Regions from separate parts of the Streptomyces sp. NPDC059875 genome, predicted to be linked through region 1. Evidence: riboswitches for the same ligand, from Rfam matches in the RefSeq annotation. Region 1 holds a riboswitch; the other holds the start of a gene.
The links. A riboswitch is a leader RNA that binds a small molecule or an ion and turns the genes downstream of it on or off. The one in region 1 is predicted to bind cyclic di-AMP.
Positions count from the first base shown of each region.

Region 2: another riboswitch for cyclic di-AMP. It lies ahead of ACFV9D_RS04360 (C40 family peptidase); the one in region 1 lies ahead of ACFV9D_RS20110 (M23 family metallopeptidase).

Region 1 is NZ_JBHWJZ010000015.1:124,906-133,655, forward strand. It holds gene ACFV9D_RS20105 (GntR family transcriptional regulator) at 1-633, opposite strand, end outside; gene ACFV9D_RS20110 (M23 family metallopeptidase) at 799-1,581, opposite strand; cyclic di-AMP (ydaO/yuaA leader) riboswitch at 1,594-1,760, opposite strand; gene ACFV9D_RS20115 (M16 family metallopeptidase) at 1,973-3,340, opposite strand; gene ACFV9D_RS20120 (M16 family metallopeptidase) at 3,367-4,713, opposite strand; gene ACFV9D_RS20125 (DNA topoisomerase (ATP-hydrolyzing) subunit A) at 4,939-7,395, shown strand; gene ACFV9D_RS20130 (CobW family GTP-binding protein) at 7,392-8,438, opposite strand; gene ACFV9D_RS20135 (ATP-binding protein) at 8,734-8,750, shown strand, end outside.
Region 2 is NZ_JBHWJZ010000003.1:75,997-82,456, forward strand. It holds gene ACFV9D_RS04325 (8-amino-7-oxononanoate synthase) at 1-172, shown strand, start outside; gene ACFV9D_RS04330 (ATP-binding protein) at 373-801, shown strand; gene ACFV9D_RS04335 (ester cyclase) at 798-1,223, opposite strand; gene ACFV9D_RS04340 (DUF5995 family protein) at 1,412-2,242, opposite strand; gene ACFV9D_RS04345 (hypothetical protein) at 2,266-2,850, opposite strand; gene ACFV9D_RS04350 (LysR family transcriptional regulator) at 2,907-3,812, opposite strand; gene ACFV9D_RS04355 (LysE family translocator) at 3,885-4,514, shown strand; gene ACFV9D_RS04360 (C40 family peptidase) at 4,628-5,101, opposite strand; cyclic di-AMP (ydaO/yuaA leader) riboswitch at 5,105-5,302, opposite strand; gene ACFV9D_RS04365 (hypothetical protein) at 5,616-5,921, opposite strand; gene ACFV9D_RS04370 (ATP-dependent Clp protease proteolytic subunit) at 5,929-6,460, opposite strand, start outside.

The DNA.
Region 1 (8,750 bases):
CCCGCGCTCGGGGCGCTTCAACCGGTGCCGGCCCAGCGAGCGCTCCGCGTGCAGCGCGGTCAGGGTGCGGGCCCGCTCGGCGTCACCGCGCGCCAGCGCGTCCACGATCGCCCCGTGCTCGGCCCACTCCTCGACGGGCTGGGCGGCCGGCTCGACGGCGTACATCCAGGCGATCTTGTGCCGCAGCTGGGTGAGCAGCGCCGTGAGCGCCGGGCTGCCGGAGGCCTGCGCCAGCGTCTCGTGGAACCAGCCGCCGAGCGAGCGCAGATCCTCGCCCTGGCCACGCCTGGCCCGTTCCTGCCCCAGCCTGACCAGGCCACGCAGCACCTTGAGATGGGCCTCGGTGCGGCGCTGGGCGGCACGCGCGGCACCGAGCGGCTCCAGCAGCGCCCGTACGTCGAGCAGGTCCGCCGCCTCCTGGTCGGTGGGCTCGGCCACATGGGCGCCCGCGTGGCGGCGGCTGATCACGAAGCCCTCGGACTCCAGGGTGCGCAGCGCCTCGCGGACCGGGACGCGGGAGACCCCGTAGCGGCGGGCCAACTGCTCCTCGGTCAGCCGACTGCCGCAGGCGAAGACGCCGGAGACGATGTCGTCCCGGATCGCCGTGCATACCGAGTGCGCGGGAATGCGCATGTTCGACCTCCGCCTTAATCCGCGCGAAACCGGGCTCGTCGGCGACTCTATTGCAGCGGGGCGGCATTTCCGATGGCTCCCCGGGAACCATGGATATCTTTTGGACAGCGAAAAGCCCCGGCTCAGTACGAGCCGGGGCTTTTCTGACGTGCCGGGGGACCGCGGTCAGACGTTCACGCCGCGGGCGCGCAGGTACGCGACCGGGTTGATGTCGGAGCCGTACTCGGCGGTGGTGCGCGCCTCGAAGTGGAGGTGCGGGCCGGTCGAGTTGCCGGTCGAACCGGAGAGGCCTATCTGCTGGCCCGGGGTGACGGACTGGCCGACCGAGACACTGATGGCCGACAGGTGACCGTACTGGGTGTACGTGCCGTCGTTCATCCGGATGACGATGTTGTTGCCGTACGCGCCGCCCCAGCCGGCCTCGACGACGGTGCCGGAGCCCACGGAGACGACCCGGCTGCCGGAGGCGGCGTGGAAGTCGACGCCGGAGTGGCTGCCGGAGGACCAGAGCGAACCGCCGGTCTTGTAGCCGGTGGTCACGTACGAGCCGGCCACGGGGAGCTGGAAGGAGTTCAGTCGCTTGCGCTCGGCCTCACGGGCGGCGCGCTCCTTGGCCTCGCGGACCTCCTTGGCGCGGGCCTCGGCCTTGCGCTTCGCCTCGGCCTTCGCACGGGCCTCGGCCTTGGCCCGCTCCAGGGCCTCGGCGGCCTCGCGCTCCTGCGCGGCGGCCTGGGCGTCGATCGTGTCCGCGAGGGAGTCGGCGGCGACGATCTGCGTCAGGCCGGTGTCCTCGAGGGAGGGGGCGTCCGGTTCGGCGGCGAGCGCCGGGGAGGCGAGGGTTCCGATGACGCCGGTGGTGGCGAGCGTCGCGACGCCGGCGATGCCCGCGCTGCGGCGCGCCAGACGGCTCGGACCACGATGCTTCCCGGTGGCACGGGTGAACGCCATGTAGTGGCTGATCCTTTCCTTCCTTCTCGCCTACCGGGTTAGCTGACGGGTTCGGAGCAGGAAGGTCTCCTACGGGCCCCTCCGCACGGATGCGAAGGCGTCCGATTCACCCCAGGGACTTCGTGTGGGTCCCCGGCTCCCCAGGCTCGCGCCTGACGGGGACTCGGCGATGACTGTCCGATGCCGCGGGTGCGGCGGGTGCAACTGGCGAACAGCCGGACCGACGCTAAGCGGACCATCTTTCAATCACCAAACAGACACGCCCGTTTGTAAGACATGCCACAGGGCATACGCCAACCCTCTCCCGCAATCCGGACAAAGAGGAGGACCCCGACGTACCGTGACGTCGGGGTCCTCGAAGTCGCGCCCTGTCGCGGCGCCGCCAGCTCAATCAGCCGGTGACGACGGTCACTTCGCCGATCCCGAGGGCGCGCACCGGCTCCTCGATATGCGCCGCGTCACCGACGAGCACGGTGACCAGACGGTCCACCGGGAACGCGTTGACGACGGCCGCCGTCGCCTCCACCGTGCCGGTCTCGGCCAGCCTCGCGTACAACTGCGCCTGGAAATCGTCCGGAAGGTGCTGCTCGACCTGGTCGGCGAGCGTCCCGGCGACCGACGCGGCGGTCTCGTACTTCAGCGGCGCCACGCCCACCAGGTTCTGCACGGCCACATCGCGCTCGGCGTCCGTCAGACCCTCCGCGGCGAGGGTGCGCAGCACCTTCCACAGGTCGTCAAGTGCCGGGCCGGTGTTGGGAGTGTCGACCGAACCGCTGATGGCGAGCATCGAGGCGCCGTTGCCCCGGCCGTCGGAGCGCAGCACCTGGCCGAAGGCCCGCACGCCGTACGTGTAGCCCTTCTCCTCCCGCAGGACGCGGTCCAGACGGGAGGTGAGGGTGCCGCCGAGGCAGTACGTGCCGAGCACCTGCGCCGGCCAGACGCGGTCGTGCCGGTCGGCGCCGACGCGCCCGATGAGCAGCTGGGTCTGGACGGCGCCCGGCCGGTCCACGATGACCACCCGGCCGGTGTCGTCGGCCGTGATCGGCGGGACGGGGCGCGGCTCGGCGCTGCTCCCGGTCCACGCGCCCAGCGTCTCGGCGAGGACTTTGTCCAGGTCCACGTCGGTCAGGTCGCCGACGACCACGGCGGTGGCCGTGGAGGGGCGGACGTACGCCTCGAAGAAGGCGCGCACGGCCGCGGCGTCGATCGCCTCCACCGTCTCCTCGGTGCCCTGGCGCGGCCGGGACATGCGCGAAGTGGCCGGGAACAGCTCCTTGGAGAGCTGCTTGGCCGCCCGGCGGGCCGGGTTGGCCGTCTCGTGCGGGATCTCGTCGAGCCGGTTGCGCACCAGGCGCTCGACCTCGGTGTCGAGGAAGGCCGGCGCGATCAGCGCCTCGGAGAGCAGGCCGAGCGCCTTGGGCAGCCGGGAGACGGGGACCTCCAGGGAGACCCGTACGCCCGGGTGGTCGGCGTGCGCGTCGAGCGTGGCGCCGCAGCGCTCCAGCTCGGCCGCGAACTCCTCTGCGGAGTGCTTGTCCGTGCCCTCGGAGAGGGCCCGGGCCATGATCGTGGCCACGCCGTCCAGCCCCTCGGGCTCGGCGTCCAGCGGGGCGTCGAGGAAGATCTCGACGGCCACCACCTGCTGGCCGGGGCGGTGGCAGCGCAGCACCGTCAGGCCGTTGTCCAGCGTTCCGCGGTCCGGGGCCGGGAAGGCCCAGGGCTTGGCGGCGCCCGGCTCCGGCTGCGGGTGGAACGTCATGCTCGTCAAAGACGCGGCAGCGTCGGTCACTGGTCCGCTCCCTCTTCCTCGTCGCTGTCGCTCTGTTCGGTACCGATCGGCTCGTAGACGAGCACCGCGCGGTTGTCCGGGCGCAGCCGGGCCTTGGCGACCGCCTGCACCTCCTCCGCGGTGACGTCCAGGACCCGGTGCACGGCGGTCAGGGCGAGCTGCGGGTCGCCGAACAGGACCGCGAAGCGGCACAGTTCGTCGGCGCGGCCCGCGACCGTGCCGAGCCGGTCCAGCCACTCGCGCTCCAACTGGGCCTGGGCGCGCTCCATCTCCTCGGGCGTCGGGCCCTCGGCCGCGAACCGGGCCAGCTCCTCGTCGACGGCGGCCTCGATCTCGGGCACCTCGACACCGCCGGACGTCTTGACGTCCAGCCAGCCCAGCGAGGGCGCCCCGGCCAGCCGCAGCAGGCCGAAGCCGGCGGCCACCGCGGTGCGGTCGCGGCGGACCAGGCGGTTGTGGAGCCGCGAGGACTCGCCACCACCCAGGACCGTCAGGGCGAGGTCGGCGGCGTCGCACTCGCGCGTGCCGTCGTGCGGGAGCCGGTAGGCGGCCATCAGCGCGCGCGCCGGGACCTCCTCCTCGACGACCTCGCGCAGCTGCTCCCCGATGGTGTCGGGCAGCGTGCCGTCGCGCGGCGGCAGCTTGCCGTCGTGGGACGGGATGGAGCCGAAGTACTTCTCGATCCAGGCCAGGGTCTGCTTGGGGTCGATGTCGCCGACGACCGACAGCACCGCGTTGTTCGGCGCGTAGTACGTACGGAAGAAGGCCCGCGCGTCCTCGAGGGTGGCCGCGTCCAGGTCGGCCATGGAGCCGATCGGCGTGTGGTGGTACGGGTGGCCCTCCGGGTACGCGAGGGCGGTGAGCTTCTCGAAGGCCGTGCCGTAGGGCACGTTGTCGTACCGCTGGCGGCGCTCGTTCTTGACGACGTCCCGCTGGTTCTCCATGGACTCGTCGTCCAGGGCGGCGAGCAGGGACCCCATGCGGTCCGCCTCCAGCCAGAGCGCAAGCTCCAGCTGGTGGGTGGGCATGGTCTCGAAGTAATTGGTGCGCTCGAAGCTCGTCGTGCCGTTGAGCGAGCCGCCCGCGCCCTGCACCAGCTCGAAGTGACCGTTGCCGTGGACCTGCTTCGAGCCCTGGAACATCAGGTGCTCGAAGAGGTGGGCGAGGCCGGTGCGGCCCGCGACCTCGTGGCGCGAGCCGACGTCGTACCAGAGGCAGACCGCGGCGACCGGGGTCAGGTGGTCCTCGGAGAGCACCACGCGCAGGCCGTTGGCCAGCCGGTGCTCGGTCGCTGTCAGGCCGCCGGAGCCGGCCTCTGCCGTGGCCGTGTGACCCATGGGCATGTACGTCCCTTCGATCGCGATATGGAAAAGTCCTGCCACCCTATGCAAGCGCACTGACACCTGGCGAAGTTCCCGCTGGTTCGCGGCGTCCCTCTTCCGGGTCGCGCGGGCCTCTCGTACGGCCGACAACCGGCCCGTACCCGGGTCGCGGTCGGCGTTGTCGGTGGGACGGTCCACAATGGTCCGCGTCAGATCAACCTTGTTGGTGAAGGAGCCGCAGCCGCGATGGCCCGCCGCAGCACGAAGACACCGCCGCCGGACGACGCGTTCGAGGAGAGGATCCTCGACATCGACGTCGTCGACGAGATGCAGGGCTCCTTCCTCGAGTACGCGTACTCGGTGATCTACTCCCGCGCGCTGCCGGATGCCCGCGACGGCATGAAGCCGGTGCAGCGCCGCATCGTGTACCAGATGAACGAGATGGGCCTGCGCCCCGACCGCGGCTATGTGAAGTGCGCGCGCGTCGTCGGCGAGGTCATGGGCAAGCTCCACCCGCACGGCGACGCGTCGATCTACGACGCGATGGTGCGCATGGCCCAGCCCTTCTCCATGCGCCTCCCCCTCGTCGACGGCCACGGGAACTTCGGTTCGCTGGGCAACGACGACCCGCCGGCCGCCATGCGGTACACCGAGTCCAAGATGGCCGCCGCGGCGCTGATGATGACGGAGTCGATCGACGAGGACACCGTCGACTTCTCGCCGAACTACGACGGCCAGGAGCAGGAGCCCGTCGCGCTCCCCGCCGCGTACCCGAACCTCCTGGTCAACGGCGCGTCCGGCATCGCCGTCGGCATGGCGACGAACATGCCGCCGCACAACCTGGGCGAGGTGATCGCGGCCGCCCGGCACCTGATCCGGTACCCGAACGCGGACCTCGAGGCGCTGATGCGTTTCGTGCCCGGCCCCGACCTGCCCACGGGCGGCCGGATCGTCGGCCTGTCCGGCATCAAGGACGCGTACGAGAACGGCCGCGGGACGTTCAAGATCCGCGCCACGGCGACGGTGGAGAACGTGACGGCCCGCCGCAAGGGCATCGTCGTCACCGAGCTGCCCTTCACGGTCGGCCCGGAGAAGGTCATCTCCAAGATCAAGGACCTGGTCGGCTCCAAGAAGCTCCAGGGCATCGCGGACGTCAAGGACCTCACCGACCGCAACCACGGCCTCCGCCTGGTCATCGAGGTCAAGAACGGCTTCGTGCCGGAGGCGGTCCTGGAGCAGCTCTACAAGCTGACGCCGATGGAGGAGTCCTTCGGCATCAACAACGTGGCGCTGGTCGACGGCCAGCCGCTCACGCTGGGCCTCAAGGAGCTCCTGGAGGTCTATCTCGACCACCGCTTCGACGTGGTGCGCCGCCGCTCGGAGTTCCGCCGGACCAAGAAGCGCGACCGGCTGCACCTGGTCGAGGGTCTGCTCGTCGCGCTGCTCGACATCGACGAGGTCATCCGCCTCATCCGCTCCAGCGAGAACTCGGCGCAGGCCAAGGAGCGCCTGATCGAGCGCTTCTCGCTGAGCGAGGTCCAGACGCAGTACATCCTGGACACCCCGCTGCGCCGGCTCACCAAGTTCGACCGGATCGAGCTGGAGACCGAGCGCGACCGGCTCAACGGCGAGATCGACGAGCTGACCGGGATCCTGGAGTCCGACAGCGAGCTGCGGAAGCTGGTCTCGGCCGAACTGGCCGCGGTGGCGAAGAAGTTCGGCACCGACCGGCGCACGGTCCTGCTGGAGTCGGCGGGTGCGCCCGTCACCGCCGTGTCCCTGGAGGTCGCGGACGACCCGTGCCGGGTGCTGCTGTCCTCGACGGGTCTCCTGGCCCGTACGGCGACGGAGGAGATCGCGGCCGCCTCGGAAGGCAGGCGCGCCAAGCACGACGTGATCGTCTCCGTGGTGCCGGCGACGCAGCGCGGCGACGTCGGCGCGGTGACCTCTGCCGGACGGCTGCTGCGGATCGCGGTCATCGACCTGCCGCAGCTGCCGATCACCGCCGCCGCGCCGAACCTGGCGGGCGGGGCGCCGCTGGCGGAGTTCCTCACCCTGGAGGACGACGAGACGGTGGTCTGCCTGACCACGCTCGACGAGGCCTCGCCAGGCCTGGCGCTGGGCACCCTGCAGGGTGTGGTGAAGCGGGTGGTGCCGGACTATCCGGCGAACAAGGACGAGTTGGAGGTCATCACCCTCAAGGAGGGTGACCGGATCGTCGGCGCGACCGAGCTGCGCACGGGCGAGGAGGACCTGGTCTTCATCACCTCCGACGCCCAGCTCCTGCGCTACCAGGCCTCGCAGGTACGGCCGCAGGGCCGCCCCGCGGGCGGCATGGCGGGCATCAAGCTGGCCGCGGGCGCCGAGGTGATCTCGTTCACGGCGGTGGACCCCGCCGTGGACGCGGTGGTGTTCACGGTCGCGGGTTCCACGGGCACGCTGGACGACTCGGCCGGTACGTCGGCGAAGCTGACGCCGTTCGACCAGTACCCCCGCAAGGGGCGGGCGACGGGCGGCGTGCGCTGCCAGCGCTTCCTGAAGGGCGAGGACGTGCTGATCCTCGCCTGGGCGGGCGCGACCCCGGCCCTCGCCGCGCAGAAGAACGGCACCCCGGTGGAGCTGCCGGAGGCCGACCCGCGCCGCGACGGCTCGGGCACCCCGCTGCCGAAGCCGGTCGCGGTCCTGGCGGGCCCGGCGAGCTAGTCGACCGGCTCTTCCTCGTTCTGTCGTACGTACCGCAGGACGCCCCACATGCTGTGCTCGTCGGGGGCGTCCTGCGGGCCGTTCACGCGGCAGGCGTCGAGCTCCTTGCGCAGCGCCTCGCCGTCGACGCCCGAGCCGATGAGGACGAGCTGGGTGAGGCGTTCCTGGCCGGCCGGCCAGGGCTCGGGGTAGAAGCGCAGGAACCGGCCGACGGCGTGCACGGAGTAGCGGTTGCCGGGGTCGGCGGCGCCGAAGTCGACGAATCCCTTGATGCGGTAGAGGCCCTCAGGGCGGGAGTCCAGGAACTCCATCAGTCGGCGCGGGTGGAGGGCGGTGTCCGAGGCCAGGGAGAGGGTCTCGTAGGCGGCGTGCGGGTGGTCGTGGTCCTCGGGGTCTCCGTAGAGCAGGTCCTCGATGGACATCTGCCCTTCGATCTCCCCCTCGGGCACGACCCGGTCGAAGAGCAGCTCGGGGTCGACGCGTCCGTGCGCCGTACGGACCACCGCGGCGGGTCCCGCGAGCCCGCTGACGACCGCGTGGACGGCCTCCAGCTCCCGCGCCTCCACCCGGTCGGCCTTGTTGACCACGACCAGGTCGGCGAGGGCGAGATGCCGGTCGGTCTCGGGGTGCCGCGCGCGCGTGGCGGAGAACTCGACCGCGTCGACGACCTGAACGAGCCCGCCGTACACGATCCGCTCGTTCTCGCTGGCGAGCACCATCCGCACCAGCTCCTGGGGCTCCGCGAGCCCGCTCGCCTCGATCACGATCACATCGAGGCGCAGCTCGGGCCGGGTGAGCACCTCCAGGTACTCGTCCAGCTCGCTCACGTCGACGGCGCAGCACAGGCACCCGTTGCCGAGCGAGACGGTGGACCCGACCTGCCCGGCGACGGTCATGGCGTCGATCCCGATGTCGCCGAAGTCGTTGACCATGACCCCGATCCGGGTGCCCCGTGCGCTGCGCAGCAGATGGTTGAGCAGCGTCGTCTTCCCCGACCCGAGAAACCCGGAGAGGACGACGACGGGAATCTGCTGGCTGGTCAAGGAAACCCTCCGACGACTCGACACACCAAAGCCCCCAGAATAGGCACGCAACCCCAGGACCCCCGCACCCGCCGACGGCGCACAACCGCCCACAGGGCGACCCGTACCTCTGCTCTCTCAGCTGCACGGGTGGTGCGGGTGGGAACCCCAGCCCGGCCGGAGGCCGGGCGCACCCCCACCGGCCCGCGGCCGACGACACCGCGCCCACCACGCCCCGCCCCGGCCCCACCAAGCGCGGCCCCCGCCGCCCCCGCACATTTCCGGTCACGGCCCCCCGCCCCGTACCGTTCCTGCCATGAGCCCCGCACCGAC
Region 2 (6,460 bases), on a different contig from region 1:
GGGATGGGCGGCCGACTGCCGCGAGCAGGGGCTCGCCGTGGGCTGCTTCCGGCCCCCGTCCGTCCCGGACGGCATCTCGCGGCTGCGGCTCACCGCCCGCGCGGACCTGACGGACGCGCAGATCGACCGGGCGGTGGAGACGATCGTGCGCACCGCGCCACCGGGGCACTGAACGCGGCGCGCACGACCCCGGCCCGTCGAGGCCATGCCGTGTGCGCGGCTCAAATACGGTCTCTCGTAGCAGAGTTCACCGCTTCGAGCGACAAATATGCACATATCTTGGTGGATCGCCACACAGGGCGGCGTGTTCGGTGGCAGTCTGACGCGAAGTGCAATCCGGGCCGGGCCCGGTGGGAAAGGGACAGCGTCGCCATGGCAGACCACCAGGAAGCAACCGTCACTCTGCCGAGCGATCCCGCCTCGGTGTCCGCCGCCCGGAGATATGTCGCCGACGTCCTGACCGGCTGGGGGCTCGCGGAGGCCGACGACACCGCCGACACGGTCCGGCTGATCGTCTCGGAGCTCGCCACCAACGCCGTCCAGCACACCCTCGGCCAGTCACCCACCTTCACCGTCGACGTCCGCCTGGAGCGCGAGGAGCAGCTGCACATCGGCGTCACCGACAGCCACCCCCGCTGGCCCAAGCGGCTTCCGGCGGCGGTGCAGCAGGACAACGGCCGGGGGATGGTCATCATCCGCTTCCTGACGGCGGAGGCGGGCGGCCGACTCTCGGTCACCCCGACCGACGAGGGCGGCAAGACGGTCTGGATCAACCTCCCCTGGACGGCCTCCCCGAACTAGGCGACTGTCGCGCCGTCGATCTGCCGCATGAGACTCATCATGTCCGGAGCGACCCACTCCTCGGCGATCTTGTCGCCCTCGAAGCGGTAGATCTCGATGCTTCGGAAGCTGACCGGCCGGTCCGTCGCCACGACGCCCTGGAAGGTGCCACGATGCGTCCCGCGGAAGTGGACCCGCACCGCCACCTTGTCGTCGACACCGAACATGTCCTCGACATGGATCTGCAGGTCAGGGAATCCGTCCACCATGGACTGAGCCCCCAGCCGCCAGATCTCCCGACCGCGCAGCGGCTCGGGTGCCCCGGGGAGGTTGGCGATGAAGTCTTCCGTCATCATCTCGACACACGCGTCGAGATCGCCGCTCGCCAGCTTCTCGTAGGCGGAGCGCAGGAGGGCCCGCTGCTTCTCGACGGTGGTGTCCATCTCGGTGTCCTCTCTCTGGGGATCGCCCCGACGTGCGCGGCGATCGCTCGGGATCTGCATGGCTCTCAGTAGAAACCCTGCCGCTGCGTCAAGGTCAAGAAGAGCCACACCGAGGGGGCCCCAGGGCCCATGGGTTGACGACGCCGGTCGGCTTGGCAGCGGGCCCGGTCCCTACAGGCTTCGGCCTTCTACGCGATGGGCGTACTCGCTGCGGGCCAGCGCCGGCGGTCGGGAATCAACCTGCGCAGGATCCACAAGCCGGCGCGCAGCTTCCAGTCGCCGGGGGAGCGGATTTCGGAGATGAGCGCGGCGGTGCTCCTGCCGATCGACCGCGACGCTTCCTCGGTCGAATCCGGGTCCAAGAGTCTGTCGCAGTTGAACCAGGCCAAGCCCCGCGCTACCCGGATCCCGTAGTTGGTCAACAGTTCGTCACTACGGGTGAACAGCCTGTCCAAAGAGCTGAGCCCACGAATGTACCTGGACGAAAGGTCGTCCTGGACCCCGTCGATACAGGACGCCAGCATGTCGTTCATGCGGTGGAAGTCCGCGATGTGGCTGCGGTCGTCCGTGGACGTCGCCATGCGCCGCAATGCTTCCGGCAAGTCGTATGACATGTGCGCCATCATGGAAAAGAGCACGTCTTCCAGCATGTAGGAGTGCCGGAAACTCGAAGCGGCGAAGACATCTCGCCATGGTTGAGGGATGGAGTCCGGCAGATCACTGGGCTGAACTTCGCCTACGGAGCCACTGGCTCGTCCTGCCAGCCATTCGTCGATGCTGTCCATCGCGCTGAAGTAGGCCGATGCGAGCGTCTCGCACAGCTCGGCGACCCACGGCGGGTCGTTGAACACGGGGGTGCCTGTATCCAAGCCTGTGGCGAGCGTCGTCGTGAGGCGGTAGTAGGTGTAGGCGAACGCGGCCCGGTGATCCTGCGTGGTGTCGTACTGCCTGACCCGGTCGGCAAGCAGTCCGGCGACCAGGGTGACCTTTTCGGCGGGGAGCATGGACTCGGCGGTCATCGGGAGTATGTTCCTGCCGCCCGCTAAGCCGGCGCGCCGACTCGGCGGGTGTCCTCGGTCGCCGTGCCCCAGTCGCACACCAATTCCGCGAGGAGGCTCTGGCGGTCGGTTGCGACCTGATAGTTCGCGATCCAAGGGGTTCCGAGCAACGGCATGCGGTAGGTCGCGGCCATCCCTTCGTCGCGAATTTCCGCAGAGTAGGTGAAGGCCCGCGTGAGCAGGCCCGGCACAGGGCCGAGCCGCTCCTTTGCGCGCACAGTGACTCCAGTTCCGTTGCTCTCCAGTACGTACTGCTCGTCCAAGAGGTACAGGGTCACGCCGAACTTGGAGATCCTGAGCACATTGTCGGCCTGACCGAACTCGCCCTCGTTCGGCTTCGCCACGATCGTCGACTCCTGCCGAGGCGCACCGGTGAGCCGCTCGACGATGTGCATGGCGGTCGCGAGCAGCTTGTTCGTCAACCCGATGCGGCTGCGCATGAGACGACGCCAAGAGGTGACGCGGAAGGTGGCTTTTCCCTGCCAGGTGCCGGTCCCGATGTCGAAGTAATAGACGTGATTGGGCGCGTTCGTGCGGTGTCGAGGGATGCCCTCGGGCTCCATTGTCACGTTGCGTAGCATATCATCACGCCCTGTGAGCGATGGCTCTGGGCGACTCACAGGCCCTAGGCCCTGCCGAACCCGCCCCGCAGCAGTGCCCGCAGCGACCGCGCCGCCGGGCCCGACTCCTCGCCGCGGTGCGCCACCGAGATCGTCCGGTGGAACGACGTCGGTTCCAACGCCCGTACGCCCAGCGGCGACGACGCCATCGTGGCCACCATCTCCGGCACGACGGCCACCCCGAGACCCGCGCTGACCAGCGCGCACACCAGCGCGTAGCCCGGCGTCCGGCAGACGACCGAGGGGGTCGCGCCGGCCCGGGCGAGCGCACCCTCCACACCCCGCCTCGGCGGATGGTCCGGTGCGCTGCTGATCAATGGCTGGCCGGCCAGCTCCGCGATCGGCAGCCGGCCCGAACCTCCCGCCAGGACATGGCCCGGGGCCGTGACCAGGACCAACTCCTCGACCAGCAGGGGTTCGAGCACGACCCCCGGCGGCAGCGGGGCGGGCTCCGCGGGCTCGTAGGTGTGGGTGAGCGCCAGATCGACCTCGCCCTCGGCCACGGCGACCACCCCGCCGGGCGGCTCGTACTCGGCGACCGTCAGCTCCACGTCCGGATGGGCCCGGCGGAACGCGCTCAGGACCGGTGGCAGCAGATGGATGCCCACGGTCGTGAAGGTGCCGACCCGGAGCTGCCCGCCGGAGAGCCCGCTGAGCTGCGCCAGTTCATGACGCGCCCGCTCCATCTCGTCCAGGACCCGGCGGGCCCGGGCGGCGAGCAGCTCACCCGCGGGCGTCAGCCGTGCGCCGCGGTGATGCCGGACGAGCAGCGCGGCACCCGCCTCCCGTTCGAGTTTGGCGAGCTGCTGCGAGAGCGCGGGCGGGGTGTAGCCGAGCCGGGCGGCGGCCCGGGTGATCGAGCCGTCCTCGGCGACCGCCACCAGTGCCGCGAGCCGCACGAGATCCTGCATTAAGGATTCCTTTGGGCAGACCCAGAAGATTGCATCTACACACTAAAGGCTCGAGGCGGGCACGCTGGGGTCATGGACGGACAGCTGATCGCCTTCATCGGGGTCGCGGCGGGCATGGTGGCCATGCCGGGCGCGGACTTCACGGTCGTCGTACGGAGCGCGCTCGCCTCGCGGCGGGCCGGGGTGGCCAGCGCCGTCGGCGTGGCGGGCGGGCTCCTGGTGCACACCGCCCTCGCGGTGGCGGGGCTCGCGGCCGTACTGATCGCCGTGCCGGTGCTCTACCGCGTCCTGCAGATCGCCGGCGGCGCGTACGTGCTGTACCTCGGCGTGCAGGCGCTGCGCGGCGCGCTGCGGACGACCGCCGGCACGCCCGTGGACACCGCGGGCGAGCGGGCCGTCGGGCGGGCCCTGCGCCAGGGATTCCTGGCCAATGTGCTCAACCCGAAGGCACCGGTGCTGTTTCTGAGTCTGCTGCCGCAGTTCGTGCCGGACGGCGTCGCGGTCGTGCCGCGCACGCTGCTCCTGGCGTCGATCGTGGTGCTGCTGGCCCTGCTGTGGTTCCCGCTGGTGGCGGTCCTGGTGGACCGGCTCGGTCACTGGCTGCGGCGTCCGCGGACGGCCAGGACCGTGCAGGGGGTGACGGGCGGCGCGCTCGCCGCCCTCGGGCTGACCCTGCTCTCGGCGCCCCTCGCGGGGAATTGAGGCCGCTGCGTGAGGGTGCGGCGGCGCCACCGCACCCCCCCGTGACGGCACTCGTCAGCTGGTCAGCTGCTCAGCTGCTCAGCTGCTCAGCAGGCCGGCCGGTCGGGCGGTCATCAGACCCGTCCGTAATAGACCTTGGACGACCAGATCTTGTCGAGCTTCACCCAGGAACCCGTCTTGGGCGAGTGCCAGATCTTGTTGTTCCCGGCGTAGATGCCCACGTGGTAGACCCTTCCACCCGAGTGGAAGAAGACCAGGTCCCCCTGCTTCCTGCTGGAGGCGGAGATGTGCCGGGTCTTGTTGTACTGCTGCTGCGCGGTACGTGGCAGCGACTTGCCCGCCTTCTTGTACGAGTAGAGCGTGAGCCCCGAGCAGTCGAACCGAGTGGGTCCGGACGCTCCGTACTTGTAGGGCGATCCCTTCTTCGAGGCCGCGATACCGAGCGCCTTGCCGGCGTACGTGGTCGCGGCCTGGGCCTCCGACGCGGCGCCCGGCGCCAGCATCGTGCCGCCGACGGCGGCGAGGGTGAGAGCCGAGACGGCTCCGGCCCGGGACAGCAGGGACGGGACATGAATCTGCGCAGTCATGCGCAACCCTTCGTCAGCCGCCTGTGAAGGATGACCTGTCGGGTTCGGACTGGCGAAGTTGCCCGGCCGCGGCTGCGGCTTCACCCCGAGGAACGGCCCCACTGGCCGGCCGTCCCGTACTGCTCGGGTCCTCCACTCCTGCCGATCCACTCCTGTCGACCAGACATCCGGGACAGCGGCAGGACTCGGCGTCCGCCCGGACCGCCCCGCCGCGGTGGCGGGGGCTTGTCGTCGTCAGGGATCTTGACCCGAACTTGGTCGAAAACCGAGTTGAAACGGCGATATGTGAGGCTCCTCACGACTGATCCATTCGGGTGGACAGACAGGTTTCGTGATCTTCGGAGGTTTGGCTGATGAGCTCCGTACCAGGGGTGGAACGCCCGATTCCGCCAGATGTGTACACCTGTTGCGCAACTCACCCCGCACATAAGTCGATTCGTCGACTACGCCGAACGGGGGAGGATTTCCGTGGCCGCGATGCCCCAAGTGGACCTCGACACGACACGCCGAACTGTCAACTCGCCGGTGGTTCGGGGACGGTGACCCGCTCCGTGCGGCGCCCCCCGTCCAACACCCGCAGCGCGCGGGCCAATGTCTCCGCGTGCACCTCGCTCTCGCCGCGTACATGCATCGCCGTCAGCGCGTCGCGCAGGGCGGTCGCCCGTCCCACCAGGGCCTGAGCCGCTCTGAGTGCCCCATAAGTATGCGATGTCCTGGATGGATTGATGCGACCGAGGAGGTCGACGACTTCGAGATAGGCGTCGACGAACTCGCCCTCGGCGCGTGTCAGGGCGGGCAGCGGCGGCAGCTCGGGCACCATCCCCGGCTCACCTCGCCCCGGCGCCACCGGACGCCCCGCGGTTCTGGATCACGTGATCCACCAGGCCGTACGCGGTGGCGCCCGGTGCGTCGAGCACGGTGATGCGGTCGATGTCGGCGTCGATCCGCTCGCGGCTCTGTCCGGTGTGGGTGACCAGCATCCCGGCCACCATCGCGCGCAGCCGGAGCAATTCCCGTGCCTGGATGTCGAGATCGCTGGGCTGCCCCTGCAACGGCTCGTCCATCGTGGGCTGCTGGAGCACGACCCGGGCGCCGGGCAGCGCGAGCCGTTTCCCGGGCGCGCCGGCCGCGAGCAGCACGGCGGCGGTCGAGGCCGCCTGACCGAGGCAGGTGGTCTCCACATCACAGGTGACGACCTGCATCGTGTCGTAGATCGCGGACATGGCGCTGAGCGAGCCGCCGGGGGAGTTGATGTAGAGCGAGATGTCCCGGTCCGGGTCGGCGTACTCCAGGTGCAGGAGCTGGGCGATGACGTCGTTGGCCGAGGTCTCGTCGATCGGTGTGCCGAGGAAGACGATC